2 regions of the Dactylosporangium sp. NPDC051087 genome follow, and region 1 is predicted to be linked to the other one. Evidence: riboswitches for the same ligand, from Rfam matches in the RefSeq annotation. Region 1 holds a riboswitch; the other holds the start of a gene.

Region 1 (9,558 bases):
GGGTCAGCGCGGCGGCTGACGACGGGCGGCGGCGGCCCGGCCTACGGTTCCGGCTCGACACGTCACGTTCGAGCCGAGAGGTCGCCATGCCACACCACCTTCGACGTCTGACGGCCGGGGCCTGCCTCGTCGCCGCGCCGCTGTTCTACATCGCGGGCCTGGTCGCCGATCCCGCCCTGCGCGCCGGTGACCAGGCCGACGGGGCCTACGGCCGGCACCTGGGGCAGGTGTCGGTGAGCGCCGCGCTGCTGCACTGGAGCTGGGTGCTGCTCGTGCCCGGCATCATCGGCATGATCCACCTCGTGCGCCGGCGCGCGGTCCTCCTCGGGCACGTCGCCGGGTGCGTCGCCCTCCTCGGCGTCGTCAACTTCTCCGCGCTGATGCTCGGCGACTTCTTCTACGCGCGGCTCGAGGCGGACCTCGGCACCGCGGAGGGCGACCGGCTCGCCGACGCCGCGTTCGCCGCCGGTGGCGCGCTCTGGGGATTCCAGGTGCCGGGGTTCCTCGGGCTGCTCGGGGTGCTGCTGCTCGGCCTGACGCTCGCGTACGACAAGCGGGCGCCGTGGTGGGCGCCGCCGGCGATGGTGATCGGCATGCTGGCCGGGCCGGTGTACCCGGTCGGCATGATCGCCGGGAGCCTGCTGTACGTCGCCGGCGCGGGCGTGATCGGGCTGCGGATGCTGCGGATGAGCGACGCCGAGTGGGCCGCCGACCCGGCCCCGGCTCAGCCGCCGGCCAGCGGGAACGTCGCGGCGACCGTGTAGCCGCCGCCGGGCCGGGCCCCGGCGCGCAGGGTGCCGCCGTGCAGCGCGGCCCGCTCCCGCATACCGGCGAGCCCGTGCCCGGCCGGCGCGTCGCCGTCGCCGGGCGCCGCTGCGGGTGCCTCGGCGGACCGGCCGTCGTCGCTGATCTCGACCGTGACCGCGTCGCCGGTGTAGCCGACGGTCACGTCGACGGTCGCCGCCCCGGCGTGCTTGAGCGCGTTGGTCAGCGCCTCCTGGACGATCCGGTACGCCGACAGCCCCAGCGCCGGCGGCAGCGGCAGCGGCGTGCCGGTCGTGGCCACCCGGACGTCGAGCCCGGCGGCGCGCAGCGGCCCGGCCAGGTCGTCGAGGCGGTCCAGGCCGGCCGGTGGCTGCCCGTTGCGCAGGACACCGAGCAGCATCCGCAGCTCCTCCACCGTGTCCTGGCCGGCCCGCTCGACGCCCCGCAGCAGGTCCCGCTCCTTGTCGCGGGCCGGATCGGCGGACAGCAGCAGCCGTACGCCACCGGTCTGCAACGTCATCAGGCTGACGTTGTGGGAGATGACGTCGTGCAGCTCACGGGCGATGCGGGTGCGCTCCTCGGCGGCCGCGACCGCCGCCCGCTGTGCCATCCGGACCGTGCGCAGCGTCTGCCGGCGCAGCAGGATGCCGCTGCCGTACGCGACCCCCATGAACATGGCGCCGATGAGGCTCTCCGCGACGTCCTGCCCCGGCAGGGTCTGCAGCAGGGCGTACGCGGCGAGCACGGTCACGACGCCGGCGGCCCGCACGCGCGGTCCCGCCGGCTCGCTGCCGACCGTGTGCACCAGGATCAGGTTCGAGTAGAACTGCCACGCCGCGAGCGGGTAGTCGTCGTCCATGACCGCGACCCGGAACAGGGCCGACAGCAGGGTCAGCGCGGCGAGCGTGCCGACGGGGGAGCGGCGGCGCAGCACCAGCAGCACCCCGGCGGCGAGCGCACCCGTGGCGACGAGCCCCGGCCGGTGCACCTGGCCCGGTCCGGCGCCGGCGCGCCCGTACGCCTCGACGACCCCGGCACCGGCGACGGCGAGCGCCAGCAGGGCATCGAGCCACGACGGCCGCCAGGCGGGCACGCTCACCCGCCCGGCCGGACGATGCCCGCCTCGTAGCCGTAGACGACGGCCTGGACCCGGTCGCGCAGGCGCAGCTTCTGGAAGACCCGGCCGACGTGGGTCCGCACGGTCGCCTCGCCCACCAGCAGCCGCTCGCCGATCTCCGCGTTGGACAGCCCGCGTGCCAGCAGCTCCAGCACCTCACGTTCCCGGCCTGTCAGCGTGTCGAGCTCCGGCGCCGGGTCCGGCTCGGGACGCGCGGCGAACGACGCGATGACCCGCGTGGTCACCGCCGGGTCGATGAGCGCGTCACCGGCCGCCGCGACCCTGACCGCGTCGACGAGCTGCTCCGGCGGCGACACCTTGAGCAGGAACCCGCTGACCCCGAGCCGCAGCGCCGCGTGCAGGTGCTCGTCGGTGTCGAACATGGTCAGGAGCACGATCTTCGGCGGTCGCGGGTCGGCGAGCAGCTGCCGGGCCGCGGACAGCCCGTCCAGCCGCGGCATGGCGATGTCCATGACGAGCACGTCCGGGCGCAGCCGCCGCGCCGCCGCGACCGCCTCGGCGCCGTCCGCAGCCTCGCCGACCACGGTGATCGTCGCCGCGGCGGCCGTCTCCACCACCAGCCGCAGGCCCGCCCGGATCATCGCCTGGTCGTCGGCGATCACGAGTCTGACCTGCTCCGACATGTGTGCAGGATAGCCAGCGCCGGCACCGGCCCGGCGTGCGCCTCGGCCGGGTGGACCCTGCACGGATCGCGCGATTCTGCTTAGGATCCGCGGTGTTGCGTCGATGTGAGGGTGCAGAGTCGGCCGGATCGGGGTAGGCGAGCCGTGGATCGTGATCGGGACATGGCGATGGCCGCGATCCGTTCCGTCTACACGATCACCGGGCGGATCAACACCGGCGACACCGTCGTGGAGACGCTGCACCGCATCGCGGAGGCCGTCGTCGAGGGCGTCGGGTTCGGCGCCGCCGTGGTCAACTACCTGCATCCCGAGGGTGAGTACGAGGCGGTCGCCATCGCCGGGCCCGAGGAGGCGAGGGCCGAGCTGCTCGGCGTGCGGTACCCGGCGGCCGAGTTCGACGCGCACCTCGCCGCCGCCGACGCGTGGGGGCAGCTGCGCTACCTGCCGCACGAGCGGCACAACGACGGCATCCAGTCCTGGGTCCCGTCCCCGGCCGGCGGTGCGGAGGACATCCCCGACGAGGAGCGCTGGCACCCCCTCGACGCCCTGTTCGCGCCGCTGTGCGCGCCCGACGGGTCGATGGTCGGCGTGCTCAGCGTCGACCTGCCCGCGGACGGCAGACGGCCCGGCGCGTTCCAGCGGGAGCTGCTGGAGATGCTCGCCGCGCAGGCCGGCATCGCGATCAACAACGCCAACCTCGTCGAGGCGCTGCGCCGGGAGCGCCAGCACCTGGAGGCCAGCGAGGCCGCGTTCCGGCTCGCGTTCAACGGCGCCGGCACCGGCATGTGCATGATCGGCCTGGAGGGCGCCGACATGACCCGGCTGATCCGGGTCAACCCCGCCCTGTGCGAGCTGTTCGGCCGCGACGAGGACGTGCTCGTCTCGATGCGCTTCGGCGACCTCATCCACCCCGAGGACCTCGACCGCAGCAGGGCGGTCTTCGCCGGCCGTTCCGGGTCCATCCGCGACTACGAGGTCCGCTGCGTGCGCGGTGACGGCGAGACGATCTGGGTCTCCGCGACGATGTCGGTCGTCGGCGGGTCGCCGGCGTTCGCGATCACGCAGGTGCAGGACATCACCGACCGCAAGGCGACCGAGGCCGACCTGGTGCGGCGGGCGTCCCGCGACCCGCTGACCGGCCTGGTCAACCGCGACGCCTTCGCCGAGCCGCTCGCGGCCGCGATCCGGCGGGCCCGCACCGAGCGGGTGATCAGTGCGCTGCTCTTCTGCGACCTCGACGACTTCAAGGTCGTCAACGACACCCTCGGCCACGACGCTGGCGACGCGGTCCTCGTCGCCGTCGCGCAGCGCCTCGTCTCGCTGGTACGGCCCACCGACACCGTCGCCCGGCTCGGCGGCGACGAGTTCGTGGTGCTCACCGGCAACGTCGCCGCCGCCGACCTCGGCGCGCTCGTCGACCGCCTGGAGCGCTCCGTCGCCGCACCCGTCACGCACCAGGGGCACATCATGCGGGTCCGGGTCAGCGTCGGCGTGGCCGTGATCGATGACACGGTCGAGGACCCGGGCGCCGCGCTGCGCGCCGCCGACCGGGCGATGTACCTGGTCAAGGGCGGCCGTCACGCCGGGGAGGTGACCGGCCGGGTGACAGCGTTCGGTGATCGTTCGGGTGCGCCGGGTGGATTGCCGTTGCTGCGGTTGGCCCGGCCGGAAGCGGCCCAGTAGGGTCGGATGGTCCGCTCCGGTCGACCTGCACCCCATCGGGTGCTGCCGGGCGGGCGCCGTCGAGTCGCGAGACGTTCGCGAGCCGGGGACCCACGTAGTCCTCTGGGGTGTATCCGTGGCCGAGCCACGGTAGGGCGATGCTTCCCGCCCGAACCCGTCAGCTAACCCGGTAGGCGGCCACGGAAGGAGTCTGCGCCGATGCTTGTCGCCCGCATGACCTTGTAACGCCGCACCGCTGATCCCCCCTTCCTGCGCGCCGCCCTCCTGGCGGCGTGCCGATGCTGCCTGCCACGAAGAGGAAATATCAGTAGTGAAGCCATTGCCACGCCAGTTCAATCCGCGACATCGCCGGCCCGCGTTCAACGCCCTGCTCGGCGCCAAGGCCGGCACCGTCTCGGTCGCCGTGCTGTCCGCCACGATCCTGGCCGGGGTGCCGGCCGAGTCACCGCCGTTCACCGGCTCCGCGTATGCCGAGCCGGGCGCCGTCGCCACGTCCTCGCCGTCCGCTTCCGCGTCGCCGTCCGGGTCCGCTTCGCCGTCCGTTTCGGCGCCGGCCGGCGGGCCGCTCGCCGTCGCGGTGCCCGCCGTGCCGCCGGTGCCGCCCGCGCCGCCCGCGCCGCCCGCGCCGCCCGTCGTCCGGCCGGTCGCCGGCCTCGATCAGCGGCAGATGGACAACGCCGCGATCATCGTCAAGCAGGGCCGGGCGCAGGGCATGCCCGACCAGGCCCTCGTCGTGGCGGTCGCGACCGCGATGCAGGAGAGCGACCTGTACAACGTCGCCAGCTCCGCCGTCCCGTCCAGCCTGGGGCTGCCGCACGAGGGGGTCTCGTCCGACCACGACTCGGTCGGGCTGTTCCAGCAACGGGCCAGCCAGGGCTGGGGCACCGTGGCCGAGCTGATGGACCCGGCGCACTCCGCGATGCTCTTCTACTCCGCGCTGTCCCGCGTGCAGGGCTGGCAGCGGATGAGCGTGACCGCGGCCGCGCAGGCGGTGCAGCGCTCGGCGTTCCCCGGTGCGTATCAGAAGCACGCGACCCGCGCGACGCAGGTCGTCGGCGCCCTCACCTGAGGCCCGTGACCGCACCGCACCGGCTCGGTCCGGTGCGGTGCGGTGCGGTTTCAGGCGGGGTGGCGGGTGGCCCAGCGGGCCAGGGCGACGAGTTCGGCGACCGCGGCCGGCTCCGGGATCGCCAGGTCGAGGGCGAGCAGCGCCTGCGCCAGGAGATCCTCGGCCTGCTGGACGCACCAGGTGCGGGCACCGGCCCGCTCGATGACCTTCGCGGCGCGTTCGAGGTCGGCGTCGCTGAGGCGGCGCTCGCGGTGCAGCAGGTCGTCGAGCTCTTCGGCGCCCGCGGCGAGGGCCGCGGCGACCGGCAGTGACCGCCGGCCCCGGCGCAGGTCCGGGAAGGTCGGGCGGCCCGTCACGGCGGGGTCGCCCCAGATGCCCTGCACGTCCTCGGTGAACTGCACGGCCAGGCCCAGCCGCACGCCGAACAGCCGCAGCTGCTCCACCCTGGCGTGGTCGCCGCCGCCGGCGATCGCGCCGAGCGCGCACGCGCAGCCGAGGAGGGCGCCGCTGCGCTGCTCGACCGCGGTGATGCAGTCCCGGAGCAGGTCGCTGCCGGACCGGCGGGCGGTGGTGGTGCCGAGCTCGGTGTGCCGGCCCTGCAGGAGCTGCTGGACGGTGTCGCCGAGGACGCGCACGCCCGCTCGGTCGACGGGCGCCGGCGGCCGCCGGCCGGCGTCGGCGCACGGGTCGGGGACCCGGTCGGCGGTCACGCCGTCGCGGGGTTCGCCGTCGGTGCCGGCCGGGGGCCGTCCCGCCCGAGGCGCTTCGGCCGGTGCCCGGTCCGCCCCGGTTCGTGCGGGGGACGGCGTTGCCGGTACATCGGCATCGGCGGAAACGGAGAACGGTGCGGCACGGGTGGCCTGGCGCAGCGGGCGCGGGACCCGTCGCGTGGGGTCGCCCGTCGCGGCCACGTCGAACGCGAGGGCCAGCATCGCCTCCCCGCCCAGCGTGGCCGGGTGCGGGCCGACGACGCTCCAGGCGGTCGGCCGGTGCCGGCGGGTCAGGTCGCCGTCGAACAGGTCCCGCTGCAGCACCGACCACTGGTGCACCAGCTCCACCGCCACCGCGCCCGGCACCGCGTCGTGCGGGTCACCGCCGACGGCGCCGGCGCTCACGAGGGTCAGCGCCGCGCGGGTACGAGCGACCACCGGCTCCTCGTCGACGGCCCCCAGCTGCAGCTCGGCCACCTCACGCGAGGGCGCCGGGAGCCGGCCGACGGCCGTGCGCAGCGGCGGCTCGACCAGCAGCCCCGCCCAGGCGAGGACGTCGTCGACGGAGCGCAGCACGGTGACCATCAGCCGGACACCGCCGGGCGGAGGACAAGCACCGGTCACGCACCACCCTTGTCGGATCCGGACATGGACGTGCGCCGATCAATGCCGGCGCCGTGGACCGATCAAGTATGCCGCCGGAGCCGGCCTGACACGCCCAAAACCACGATGGTGGGCGCGTCAGCGCATCGCCTCCCGCAGGGACGGATCCGGTGCCGACACGACCGCCGCCTGGCGGTGCCGCAACGCCTCCCACGCCGCTTTCGGCCCGGCCGCGACGTCCCTGGCCGTGTTGTACAGGATCGTCACCCGCTGGCAGCCCTCGCACAGGGCGGGCACGCCGTACGCGTCGACCCCGAGCCGCCGGCAGAGCGTCACCGCGCGGTGCAGGTGCAGCTCCTGGCTGACGAGGAGGGCCTTGGTCACGCCGTACACGTCATGGGCGCGGCGGCACGTGTCATAGGTGTCCAGTCCGTGCGGGTCGACGACCATCCTGGCCGGGTCGACGCCCTGCGCCGCCAGGTAGTCGCGCATGACGCGGACCTCGTCGCCGGAGCCGCCCTGGGCGTCGCCGGAGATGAGCAGCGCCCGGACCTTGCCGGTGGTGAGCAGCTTCGCGGCGACGTCGAGCCGGCCCTTGAGGAACGGCATCGGCTCCTGCCCGCCGGGCGCGACCTGGGCGCCGAAGACGATCGCGACCCCGGCGTCCGGCGCCTCCGCGGCGGGGCCCACGCGGCCGATGGACGCGGCCCGCACCCACACGGTCGGCGCCAGGACGAGCGCGGCGACGACACCGCCGGTGAGGACGACCCTGAGCAGGATCCGCCGCCGGCGCTCCAGCGGGGTCTCCCGCCCCTGCGGCAGCCGCTCGCGCCAGCGGGCCGCGCGCCTGGCCCGCTCGACCTCGAAGAGGAACCACGGCGGCACCGTCCGGCCGGCCCGCAGCCTCGCCCGGTCGTCGTCGCCGAGATACCCGGTGACGTGGTCGACCGCCACCGAATACGCCGCCATCCGCGCCGCGCCGCCGCCCCGGGACCGCAGCAGCATCCACGCGCCCAGCGTGACGAACGTCGCCAGCCAGCCCAGGGGCCCCGGGCGGCGGCTGCGACGGCGCAGCCGCTCCTGCACGGCCAGCCAGGCCACCCGCTCGTCACGCAGTTTCGGCATGGCGGCAGCATCGCACGGGGTTGTGTGGTGGCGGTGCCCGTGTGGTGTTCGACGTGTGGAGTCGTAAATTGTCGTACGCGCGAGGCAGGATGTATCCCTCGGGTTGGGGAGGTGGCGTCGGGTGGCCGGCAAGATCAAGGACGAGGACATCGCCCTGGTTCGGGAGCGCACCGCGATCGCGGATGTGATCTCCGAGCATGTGACGCTGAAGTCGGCGGGTGGCGGCAACCTCAAGGGGCTCTGCCCGTTCCACGACGAGAAGACCGCCTCGTTCAACGTGTCGCCCGCCCGCAACGTGTATTTCTGTCACGGCTGCGGCGCCGGCGGCGACGCCATCAAGTTCCTGATGGACCACGACCACCTGACGTTCGTCGAGTCGGTCGAGCGCCTCGCCGGCCGCGCCGGCCTGCAGCTGCAGTATGTGGAGGCGGGCAGCGCGCCGGTCCGCCAGACGGGGCAGAAGCAGCGCCTCATCGCCGCCCACGCCGAGGCGGCCCGCTTCTATGCCGAGCAGCTCGGCTCGCCCGGCGCCCGGCTCGCCCGCGAGTTCCTCGCCCAGCGCGGCTTCGGCCGCGAGGAGGCCGAGCGCTATGGCTGCGGCTTCGCCCCCGAGGGCTGGGATCCGCTGAGCAAGCACCTGCGCCTCAAGGGCTACACGGCCCAGGAGCTGATCACCGCCGGGCTGTCCAAGGAGGCGCGCTCCGGCAGCCTCATCGACCGGTTCCGCCGCCGGCTGCTCTGGCCGATCAAGGACATCTCCGGCGACGTGATCGGCTTCGGGGCGCGCAAGCTCTTCGACGACGACGACGGCCCGAAATACCTCAACACGCCCGAGAGCCCCCTCTACAAGAAGTCGCACGTGTTGTATGGGGTCGACCAGGCCAAACGCGAGATCGCCAAGCAGAGCAAGGTGGTCATCGTCGAGGGATACACGGACGTGATGGCCTGCCACCTGTCCGACGTGCCGGTGGCCGTCGCGACCTGCGGCACCGCCTTCGGCGCCGACCACATCGCCGTCCTGCGCCGCCTCCTGCTCGACGCCGACGGCTACGGCGGCGAGATCATCTTCACCTTCGACGGCGACGCCGCCGGGCAGAAGGCGGCCCTGCGCGCCTTCGAGGACGACCAGCGCTTCGTGGCACAGACCTTCATCGCCGTCGGCCCCAACGGCATGGACCCGTGCGAGCTGCGCATGGCCAAGGGCCCCGTCGCGGTCCGCGACCTCGTCGCCGACCGGCAGCCACTGCTCGACTTCGCCCTGCGCTCCGTCATCCAGCGCTTCGACCTCGACACCGCCGAGGGCCGCGTCGGCGCCCTCAAGGCCACCGCGCCCCTGGTCGCGAAGATCAAGGACCGCACGCTGCGCCCCGAGTATGCCCGCAAGCTCGCCGGCGACCTCGGCATGGAGCTCGAGACCGTCCAGCGCTCCGTCGGCGCCGCCGCCAAGGGCCTCGTCGAGGCGCCCGCCACCCCGGCCCGCAAGATCCTGGCCCCGGACAGCGCCGAGGCCCTCGTCGAGCGCGAGGCCCTCAAGCTCGCCCTGCAGCAGCCCGCCCTGGCCGGCCCGATGTTCGACGTCATCGGCGCCGACATCTACGCCCACCCCACTTACACCCTCCTGCGCGCCGCGATCACCGAGGCCGGCGGCGCCTCCTCCGCGACCGGCGGTGCCGTCTGGATCGAGCGGGTCCGCGAGGCCTGCACCGAGCCCGCGGCGGCCGCCCTGGTCAGCGAGCTGGCCGTCGAGCCCCTGCGCCTCGACGGCGAGCCAGACCCGCGCTATGTCGAGGCCACGATCGTCCGGCTGCAGCTGCCCGCCCTCAACCGCCGTATCGCCGACCT
Region 2 (9,558 bases), on a different contig from region 1:
GGATGGACGGGAACCGGACGATGTGGAACGGCTTCGGCCGCTCGGTCAACACCTACTTCGTCTGGCTCGAACAGCAGATCGGCGCGCGCCGCGCGGTCGAGATGGCGCAGCGGCTCGGGATCACGTTCCGCTCCGCCGAGGACGCGGCGATGGCGGCCAAGGCGGACCAGTGGGGAGCGTTCACCCTCGGCGTCGCGTCGACCACACCGCTCGACCTCGCCAACGCCTACGCGTCGATCGCCGCCGGGGGCCTGTACTGCCAGCCGCTGCCGGTGCTGTCGATCACCGACACCAACGGCAAAGCGGTCGACGCCGCCACCCCGAAGTGCCGGCAGGCGGTCAGCGCCGACGTGGCCGCCGCCGCGACCGACGCGGCACGGTGCCCGGTCAGCCGGGCGTCGGCGTACGGCAAGTGCGACGGCGGCACGGCCGAGAACGTGTCCGGCATCCTCGCCGGCCGCCCGGTCGCGGGCAAGACCGGCAGCTCCGAGTACAACTCGACCGAGACGTTCGTCGGCTTCACCCCGCAGATCGCGGCGGCCGGCATCGCGGTCAACGTGGACAACCCGAACGACCACGTGGGCAGCGGCGTCGCCGGCTCGGTCAACGCCGCCGTCGCGCAGACCATCGCGGGCGCGCTGCGCGGCCAACCGGCCCAGGCGTTCCGGCCACCCAGCCGCGTCCGGGCCCTGGGCCGGTGACCGCCAAACGCCGGTGACCGCGAACCGCCGGCGGCCGCAGAACGCCGCGAGCCGCCGGCGGCAGCGTCAGGCGGAGTAGCCGCGCAGAGCGGTCCAGTGCGCGAGCTTGGCCGTCGTCAGCGTGTAGTACCCGACGCCCAGGGCGTCCGCGGGGTCGGCGATCTTCACCGTCGTGCCGCCGTTGGTGTACCCCACGACCGTGAGGTAGTGGCCGCCCGGGTATGAGTGCGAGCCGCCCTTGTCGTCCACGGTGGAACCGGCGATGTTGGCGACCACGGCGTAGCCGCTGGAGATCGCGTGGACGACGTCCGCCTGCAGCTGGTCGATCTCCGCCTGGGTGGCCGACTGACCGGTGATGAAGTGCGACTTGTAGAAGGAGCTCTTCGTGTACTCGTTGAGCGAGCGGGTGGTGTCGTCGGCGGAGTTCGTGCCGTTGACGGTCGTGCGCAGGCTCTGGGCGACCTCGGACTGGGACGGGTACATCTCCCGTGCTGTCAGCGCGATCCGGGTCGCCGCCGGGCCGCAGAAGTAGTAGTTCTCCTGCCAGGCGAACCGGTACGCGAGCTCCTTCGCCGCCGGGGCGGCGGGTGCGGCCGGGGCGGTGGTGCCGGGCGCGGCGGGCGGGGCGGCCGTGGACGGCGCCGCACCGGCGGGGGCCTTCGTGGGGTTGGCCGCGGCGTCGGGCGCCGCCTGCGTCCGCTGCCGTTCACGCGCGGCCGGGGCGGCGCCGGACCCGGACGGATCCGCGGAGGTCAGCGACTGCGCGTCGGCCACCGGTGCGGGGTCCGAGGCGTGCACGGCCACGCCGACGCCCACCGTCAGTGCGAGGACCGCCGCGGCGACCGCGATCGGCAGCGCGCGGGAGCGCGACGGGACGGGAGTGTGGTGCCTGGGTTTGTACAGGTAGCTCACGGGTACCTCGACAGACATGCTGGATGACGGCTGCTGTTGCCACGCCGGCCGCGGGCCGGTGCGGTGGGGGTCGGGGGTTACCGGGCCGGGCCGCGGGTCGAGGTGCCGCGACACGGGTGATGCCGGGTCAATGGCCGCACGGAGTGCTCCTTCCGGTGCCGCCTACCGGGTTAGCTGACGGGTTCGGGCGGGAAGATCGCCCTACCTCGGGGCTCGGGCCCCGCGGATTCACCCCGGTGGTGCTTGGTTCCCCGGCTCGCGTGGACGCGACTCAGCGGATCCGCCGCGGTGTCATCCGAGGTGGGTGACGGCTGCCGGGCGGATGCGAGGACCATATCCGGGCCGCCGGAGGACACGGGACCGGCCACGCTGCTCGGCTACCGGGCGTGACGACGGTGTGGCGGACGGCCCTGCTGCACGCCGCGGGCGCACGGGCCGCCCGGCGGTGGGATGCGTCGTGCCCAGGTGCACCTCGCCGACCGTCCCGGCGGCTGCGTGCGGCCCGCCCGGTGTCCGGTCGGCCGCTGCGCACACCCGGCTCCACCTGCGGATCCGGCCCCCCTAGGCTCGCCGGATGCTCCCGGGCGCCGACGAAGAACAGCAGCTCAGCGACGTGCAGGCACATGGTCCCCGCCACCTGCGCCACTCCCGCCGAGGACGGCACGCGACCCGCTTCCGGCTGCGCGCACCCGCCGCGGCCGGGATCCCCCTCCGGCTGCGCGCACCCGCCGTAGCCGGGATCCCCCTCCGGCTGCGCGCACCCGTCGCGGCCGGGATCCGCCGGTACGCCGTGGTCGCCGTCGCGGTCGTGGCGGTCGGCCTGTCCACGACGCTGTCGTCGTCGGCCGGACCCGTCGCCGCGCCGGCGGACAGTGCGGCGCTCGCCGCCGACGCCGGACGCACGGCGGGCGACGCTCCCGCCTCACGCGGCCGCGCCAGGAAACCCGCCGACGCCGCGGGCAACGGCACGCCACCGGCGGCGAAGGCCGCCCCGACCCCGACGAAGGCCGGATCCGCCCCGGCCCCGACCACGAGCACCGGGCCACCGGCATCGCCGTCGCCGACCGTCCACGCGCCCGTCGGCGGGCTGACCCAGGCCGAGATGAACAACGCCGTCGCGATCGTCGAAGTCGCCCGGGAGCTGAGCCTGCCGCGCCGCGCGGCCGTCGTGGGGATCGCCACCGCACTGCAGGAGAGCCACCTGCGGAACCTCGCGAACCCGAACGTGCCGCAGTCGCTGCAGCGCCCCAACGAGGGCGTCGGGTACGACTACGACTCGGTCGGCCTCTTCCAGCAGCGGCCGAGCTGGGGTTCGGTCGACCAGCTGATGGACCCGCGCGAGTCCGCACGCAGGTTCTACGCGGCGCTGGCGAAGGTCCCGGGCTGGGAGCAGCAGGCCGTCACCATCGCGGCGCAGCTGGTGCAGCGCTCGGCCTTCCCGGACGCCTACGCGAAGTGGGAAGGGCTCGCCCAGCAGATCGTGGACGCCGTCATGCGGTAATGCCGCCGCGCGGCCCCGGATCCTTCGCGTTGTCACTCGTTTACCGCCCCGGCCTCGCCCGGGTGCGCACGACGATGCCCCCATGTCCATGCACAGGCAGAACACATGAGGGGGCCCAGCCGGACCGCAACAGCACTGGTCGCGCTCGCGGTGGGAGCGCAGTTGGGCCTGTCGGCGTGTCACAGTTCGGCGAAGAAGCCCACGGCGACGAAGTCGACCGCTCCCCCGCCGCCGGTGGTCGGGCTTGCCCTGACCCCCGCGGGGGGCACGTCGGAAGTGGCGGTCAGCACCGAGATCGGCACGAAGGTCAACGACGGGAAGATCACCGAGGTCGTGCTGACCGACGCGGCCGGCCAGCGGGTCGCCGGTGAGTTCCGGGACGACGGATCGTCCTGGGTGCCCGCCGCCGCCTTGCGCTACGGCACGGCCTACACCGCGAAGGTCACCGCCGTCGGCACCGACAACAGGCCGGTGACCCGGGAGACGGCCTTCACCACGGCGGCGAAGCCCACCGGCCCGGTCGTCGCGTCCGACCTGATGCTGACCAACGGCGGGACCTACGGCGTCGGCATGCCGATCGTCGTGCAGTTCGGCTCCGACGTGCCGCAGGAGTCGCGCGCGGCCGTGCAGCAGCGTCTCTTCGTGAAGAGCGACCCGCCGCAGGCCGGTGCGTGGCACTGGTTCGGCGGCCGGCAGGTGATGTACCGGCCGGAGCAGTACTGGCAGCCGGGCACGAAGATCACCGCACGGAAGGCGCTCAACGGCGTGCGGATCGGCACCGGCCACGCCGACGACGACTTCGCGGCGACGGTCACGATCGGCCGGAAGCTGACCATCGACATCGACAACGCGACGAAGCAGATGAGCGTCTACCAGAACGACGCGCTCGTGCGGACCATGCCGGTGAGCCTCGGCAAGCCGTCCACGCCGACGTCGAGCGGCACCACCGTGGTCATGTCGCGGGAGGCCTCGACGGTGTTCCGCACCCCCGAGTACACCGTCGCGGTGCAGTACGCCATGCGGCTGACGTGGGGCGGCCAGTACATCCACGCCGCGCCGTGGTCGGTCGGCGACCAGGGCAAGCGCAACGTCTCCCACGGCTGCACCAACGTCTCCACCGCAGACGCGCGGTGGATATACGAGCAGACCCTCGTCGGCGACCCGGTCACCACCCGCAACACCGGGGTGCCGCTGGACCCCGGCGACGGCTGGACCGCATGGGACCTGTCCTGGGCCGACTACAAGGCCTGACGCGTCCGACCCGGCGGATCAACGCAGCGAACCGATCCAGGAGTTCGATCAAGAGAGGAAGGTCCATGGAAGTCGTCCGTGCCCCGAGCCGAGGCCGGCAGGCCCCACGAGAATGCTATTCCGGCGTCGTGTGGATCGACCGGGACGTCACCGGTCTGGAGCCGTCCCGCCTGCGGACGTTCCAGGCGCAGTTCAGTCCCGGCACGCGGACGGCCTGGCACCGTTGCCCGTACGGGCAGATCCTGACCGTCCTGCACGGGGTGGGCCGGGTGCAGCGCCGGGGCGGCCCGATCCACGAGGTGCGCGCCGGGGACACCGTCGTCGTCGCGGCCGGCGAGTGGCACTGGCACGGCGCCGCGCCGAACACGTTCATGGCGGTGGTGTCGGCGCACGAGACCGGCGCGGACGGCACCGGCACGGAATGGGGCGGGCACGTGACCGACGCCGAGTACCGGCTGCCACCGCTCACCGCGACGATCCACCGGCCGGACGCGGACCGGGTCCCGCAGCGCGAGGCGTGCTGGTAGCGGTTTCCCGGTCAGGCCGGCGAGCCCGGTCCCACGGTCGTCACGGCCGCGGGGTCCGGGCTCTGGACATGCTCGGCACACGCACGTAACACTGTCGACATGATTTCTGCACGAAGTGTGCTGAAAGACGTGTGAGCTGTGGACACCCGGCAGATCAGGTACTTCCTCGCCGTGGTGGAGCACGGCGGGTTCGGCAGGGCGGCGACCGCGCTCAGCGTCGCCCAGCCGACCATGTCGCAGTCGGTGAAGGCCCTGGAGCGCGACCTCGGCACGGCCCTGTTCCACCGGGCGTCGCACGGGGTGACGCTGTCCGCGGCCGGGCGGGCGTTCCTCGGACCGGCCCGGATGCTGATCCGCGACGTCGCCATGGCCGGCGAGGCCGTCGGCGGGCGGCCCGAGCACGACAGCCTGGAGATCGTGGCGTCGGCGCCGCTCGGGGCGCATCCGGGTGCCGCGCTCGTCGGCGGGTTCCTGCGGGCGCATCCGGGCGTGTCGGTCAACCTGGACCGGGACACCGACGAGGCGCTGCTGGCCAGGGTCCGCGACGGGGTCAGCGAGCTCGGCCTGGTCCACCTGCCGGCGGCCCGGCAGGGGCTGTGCGAGGTGGAGCTCGGCGCGCACGACCTCGTGCTCGTGTTCCCGCCGCCGCACACGGCCCGCCCCGCCACCCGCGTCCCGTCCCCCGCCGCCACCGCGGAGGCGGTCCGGGCGGCGGACCTCGCGGGGCTGGAGCTGATCGGGGTGCCGCGGGGCAGCGCGTCGCGGCTGCTGGTCGAGTCGGCGCTGCGGGCGGCCGGGGTGAGGACCAGGGTCGTGGTCGAGAGCGGGCAGCGGGACCTGATCACCGACCTGGTCGTCGCGGGGGTCGGGGCCGCGTTCATGCCTGACGCCGCCGCGGGTGCGGTGGCGGCCCGGGGGGCGGTGATCAGGCGGGTCGCGCCGGCGCTGCGGCTGCCGTACGGGATCGTGCACCGCCCCGGGGAGCTGTCCGCGACCGCCCGGTCGTTCCTGAGACAGGCACGCGAGAACGGCCAGGCACGCGAGAACGGCCGCGCGCGGGAAGACGGCCACGCGTTGCGGGAGGGGTGACGGCGGAGGCATGGACCTGCGCAGGCTCGCGTACTTCGTCGCCGTCGTCGAGCACGGCAGCGTCACCGCGGCGGCCGCCGCGCTGCACGTGGCGCAGCCGTCGCTGTCCCAGTCGATCCGGGCGCTCGAACGGGACATGTCGGTGGAGCTGTTCGACCGCCGGCAGCGGCCCCTCGCGCTGACCGCGGCCGGCAAGGCCCTGCTCGACCCGGCCAGGAAGGTCCTCGCCGACCTCGCCGACGCCCGGGCCGCCGTCGGCTGCGTGGTGGGGCTCGCCGCGGGGTGGCTCGACGTCGCCGTCCTCGACCCCCTCGCCGTGGACGTGGCGCCGGCGATCGCGGCGTTCCGGCGGCGGTACCCGGGGGTGCCGGTGCGCGTCCACGGACCCCGCGACGAGGACGACCTCGTCCGGCACGTGGTCGACGGGCGGTGCGAGCTCGGCGTCACCTACCTGCCGGTCGATCATCCGGCGGTCCGCGTCGAGCCGCTCGGCCGGCAGGAGCGGTTCCTCGTCGCCGGCCGGGACGTGCGGACCAGGCACAGCGAGGCGGTCGTGCCGCTGCTGGAGGCGGGCGCCGCGGCGGTCGTCGCCGGCGGCTACGCACGCCGGGCCGAGGCGGCCGGCGCCGTGCTGCGCAGGTCCGACCCGCCGGTGTGGGTGGAGGTCGGGGTCGTCAGCCAGCCCCAGCACCTGTCGCCGGCGGCGCGGCGGCTCGAGACGATGCTGACCACCTATGGGGTCGATGACTTTACGTCTTTGCATTCTCGATGATCGCGCACTGTTATCAAGCGATGCCCGAGCCTGATCAGCGCCGCCGCCCCCTGTACTGGCTGCTGGTGATCCCGACCGTCGCACCCCTGGCCGTGCCGCTCTACAACCGCCTCGACCCGTGGCTGCTCGGGGTGCCGTTCTTCTACTGGTACCAGCTGGCCTGCGCGGTCCTCGCGACCGTCGTCATCTCGATCGTCTACGTCGGGGTCCGCCGGAAGACGGACCGATGAGCGACCGGGACGTCGAGATCGCCGTGTTCGTCGTGCTCATGGGCGCGATGATGGTGGTCGGCTTCGCCGCCGCGCGGTGGCGCCGGCCGCAGAGCATCCACAGCCTCGAGGAGTGGGGCGTCGGCGGCCGCGCGTTCGGCAGCTGGGTCACCTGGTTCCTGCTCGGCGGCAGCATGTACACGGCGTACACGTTCGTCGCCGTGCCCGCGCTGACCTACGGCGTCGGCGCGCTCGGGTTCTTCGCGGTGCCGTTCGCGATCGCGACGACCCCGGTCGCGTTCATCCTTTCGGCGCGGGCGTGGTCGGTGTCGCACCGGCACGGGTTCGTCACGCCCGGCGAGATGGCCGGGGCACGGTTCGGGTCGCCGGGGCTGTCGGCGCTGGTCGCGGTCACCGGGATCGTGGCGACGATGCCGTACGTGTCGGTGCAGCTGCTGTCGCTGCAGGCGGTGTTCAAGACGCTCGGCGTCGACGGCGAGTGGCCGCTGCTCGTCGCCGTCGGCCTCGTCTCGGTGAGCACGTTCCGGTCCGGGCTGCGGGCGCCGGCGCTGCTGTCGATCGCGAAGGACATCCTGCTCGTCTGGGTCGTCGTGTCCGGCGTGCTGATCGTGGCCATGTCCGGCGGATGGGGCACCACGTTCCGGCTCGCCGCGGACCACTTCGCGCGCACGCCGTCGCCGACCGACGGGCTGCTGCTGACCGGCGCCGGGCAGGTCGGTTACCTGACGATGGTCGTCGGCTCCGCGCTGTCGATCTTCGCCTACCCGCACGCGGTCATCGCGATCATCGCCGCCCGGGACCGGTCGACGGTGCAGCGCAACACCGCCGCCCTGCCGATCTACTGCCTGGCGCTGGGCCTGATGGGGCTGCTCGGCCTGTTCGCCGTCGCCAACGGGGTCGTGCCGGTCGGCCGTGACCTCAACACGGTCACCCCGCAGCTGTTCCACAACCTGCTGCCGGGCTGGTCGGCGGGGATCGCCTACGCCACGCTCGGCGTCGCCGCGCTGATCCCGGCCGCGGTCATGTCGATCGCGGCGGCGAACGCGTTCACCCGTTCGATCTACCGGCAGTACATCCGCCCGGACGCCGCCCCCGCCGAGGAGGCGCGGGTCAGCCGGTGGGCGTCGCTGGTCGTGAAGTTCGGCGCGGTCGCCGTCATCCTGCTGCTGGATCCCGCGTACTCCGCGGAGCTGCAGCTGATCGGCGGCGCCGTCATCCTGCAGACGATCCCGGCGGTCATGTTCGGCCTGACGACCGCGTGGTTCCATCGCGCCGCGCTCATCGCTGGCCTGGTCACGGGCCTCGTCACGGCCGTGGCCATGCTGTACCAGATCCCGCAGCTCGGACCGGGCGGCGTGGTGGTGAAGGCGCACTTCGGCGGCTCCAGCTGGTCCTTCGGGGGCGGCGTCATGGTGTACGTGGGCCTCATCGCCCTGCTCGCCAACCTGGTCGTCGCGGTGGCGGGCACGGTGGCGCTCCGGCTCGCCGGGGTGCCCGGCGGCCGGGACCGGACCACGCCGGACGACTACACCGCCGACGTCGACGACCCGATGGTGAAGCGCCTCGACGACCTGCTCGACGGTCTTCCCCGCGCGCCGGGCGGCGCGCACACCCGCCCGGTGGTCCCGCAACGGACCTACGCGTCGGACCGCGCGCCGGGAGCGGACCGCTTCGGGACGTGGCGGCGGTAGACGCTGACGGTCGGGTCACCGGTGAGCCAGAAGCGCCACGGCACGTCGTGCGCGCCGGTGACCCCGACCCTCGGGCCGGTGGACACCTCGGCGACCAGCGGCGCCGGCGGCGGCTTCAGCAGGGGCGGGTCGCCGAGAAGGTACGTGCCGTAGAAGTCGCGGTCGACGCCGAGCGCCGAGCACAGCCGGGCCGGGCCGCGGGCCAGCTCGGCGTCGGTGCGGGCGGCGCGGCGGCGGGCCCGGGCGGCGGGCAGCCCGTCGACGACCTCACCGGCGCGCAGCAGGACCGCCGACGCGGTGCCCTCGACACCGGTGACGACGTTGACGCAGTAGTGCATGCCGTAGGTGAAGTAGACGTACGCGTAGCCGGCCGGCCCGAACATGATCGCGTTGCGCGTGGTGCGGCCGCGGTGGGCGTGGGAGGCGGGGTCCTCGCCGGTGCCGGAATACGCCTCGACCTCGGTGAGCCGGACGGTCACCCCGCCGGCGGTGAGGGTGCAGCCCAGCAGCGCCCGCGCGGCGACGTCGACGGGCCCGGTGAGGTCGAGGCTCATCCGGTGATCCGGCCGATGCGCAGGACGAGGGCGTCGACCGCCTCGCCGAACGGCGGCCACGGGAAGCCGGGCACGAACTGGCGCATCATGACCGCGCCGTGCAGCGACGTCCACAGGGTGGTCGCGTCGGCGAACGGGTCCGTGCTGGCGGAGCGGCCGGCGGCGACGCAGGCGGCGAGCCCGTCGACGAGGACCTCGAAGGCCTGCAGCCGGCTGCGCCAGCGCGGCGGCACGTCCTGCATCCGCAGCGGGGACTTGAGCTCGGGGCGGCCTTCGCGGAGCCGCCCGAACAGGACCCGGTAGCGGGCCGGCTCCCGCTGGGCGAAGTCG

What was found. A riboswitch is a leader RNA that binds a small molecule or an ion and turns the genes downstream of it on or off. The one in region 1 is predicted to bind cyclic di-AMP.
Region 2: another riboswitch for cyclic di-AMP. It lies ahead of ACZ6TV_RS33605 (C39 family peptidase); the one in region 1 lies ahead of ACZ6TV_RS47925 (hypothetical protein).

The regions. Positions count from the first base shown of each region.
Region 1 is NZ_JBVJIJ010000039.1:32,452-42,009, forward strand. It holds gene ACZ6TV_RS47905 (hypothetical protein) at 87-764, shown strand; gene ACZ6TV_RS47910 (sensor histidine kinase) at 725-1,864, opposite strand; gene ACZ6TV_RS47915 (response regulator) at 1,861-2,526, opposite strand; gene ACZ6TV_RS47920 (diguanylate cyclase domain-containing protein) at 2,671-4,209, shown strand; cyclic di-AMP (ydaO/yuaA leader) riboswitch at 4,257-4,400, shown strand; gene ACZ6TV_RS47925 (hypothetical protein) at 4,520-5,278, shown strand; gene ACZ6TV_RS47930 (polyprenyl synthetase family protein) at 5,329-6,573, opposite strand; gene ACZ6TV_RS47935 (SanA/YdcF family protein) at 6,730-7,716, opposite strand; gene dnaG (DNA primase) at 7,838-9,558, shown strand, end outside.
Region 2 is NZ_JBVJIJ010000019.1:246,893-256,450, reverse strand. It holds gene ACZ6TV_RS33610 (transglycosylase domain-containing protein) at 1-701, shown strand, start outside; gene ACZ6TV_RS33605 (C39 family peptidase) at 768-1,613, opposite strand; cyclic di-AMP (ydaO/yuaA leader) riboswitch at 1,758-1,900, opposite strand; gene ACZ6TV_RS33600 (peptidase M23) at 2,188-3,114, shown strand; gene ACZ6TV_RS33595 (L,D-transpeptidase) at 3,220-4,365, shown strand; gene ACZ6TV_RS33590 (cupin domain-containing protein) at 4,494-4,892, shown strand; gene ACZ6TV_RS33585 (LysR family transcriptional regulator) at 5,031-5,981, shown strand; gene ACZ6TV_RS33580 (LysR family transcriptional regulator) at 5,992-6,753, shown strand; gene ACZ6TV_RS33575 (DUF3311 domain-containing protein) at 6,774-6,983, shown strand; gene ACZ6TV_RS33570 (sodium:solute symporter family protein) at 6,980-8,674, shown strand; gene ACZ6TV_RS33565 (DNA-3-methyladenine glycosylase) at 8,620-9,228, opposite strand; gene ACZ6TV_RS33560 (TetR/AcrR family transcriptional regulator) at 9,225-9,558, opposite strand, start outside.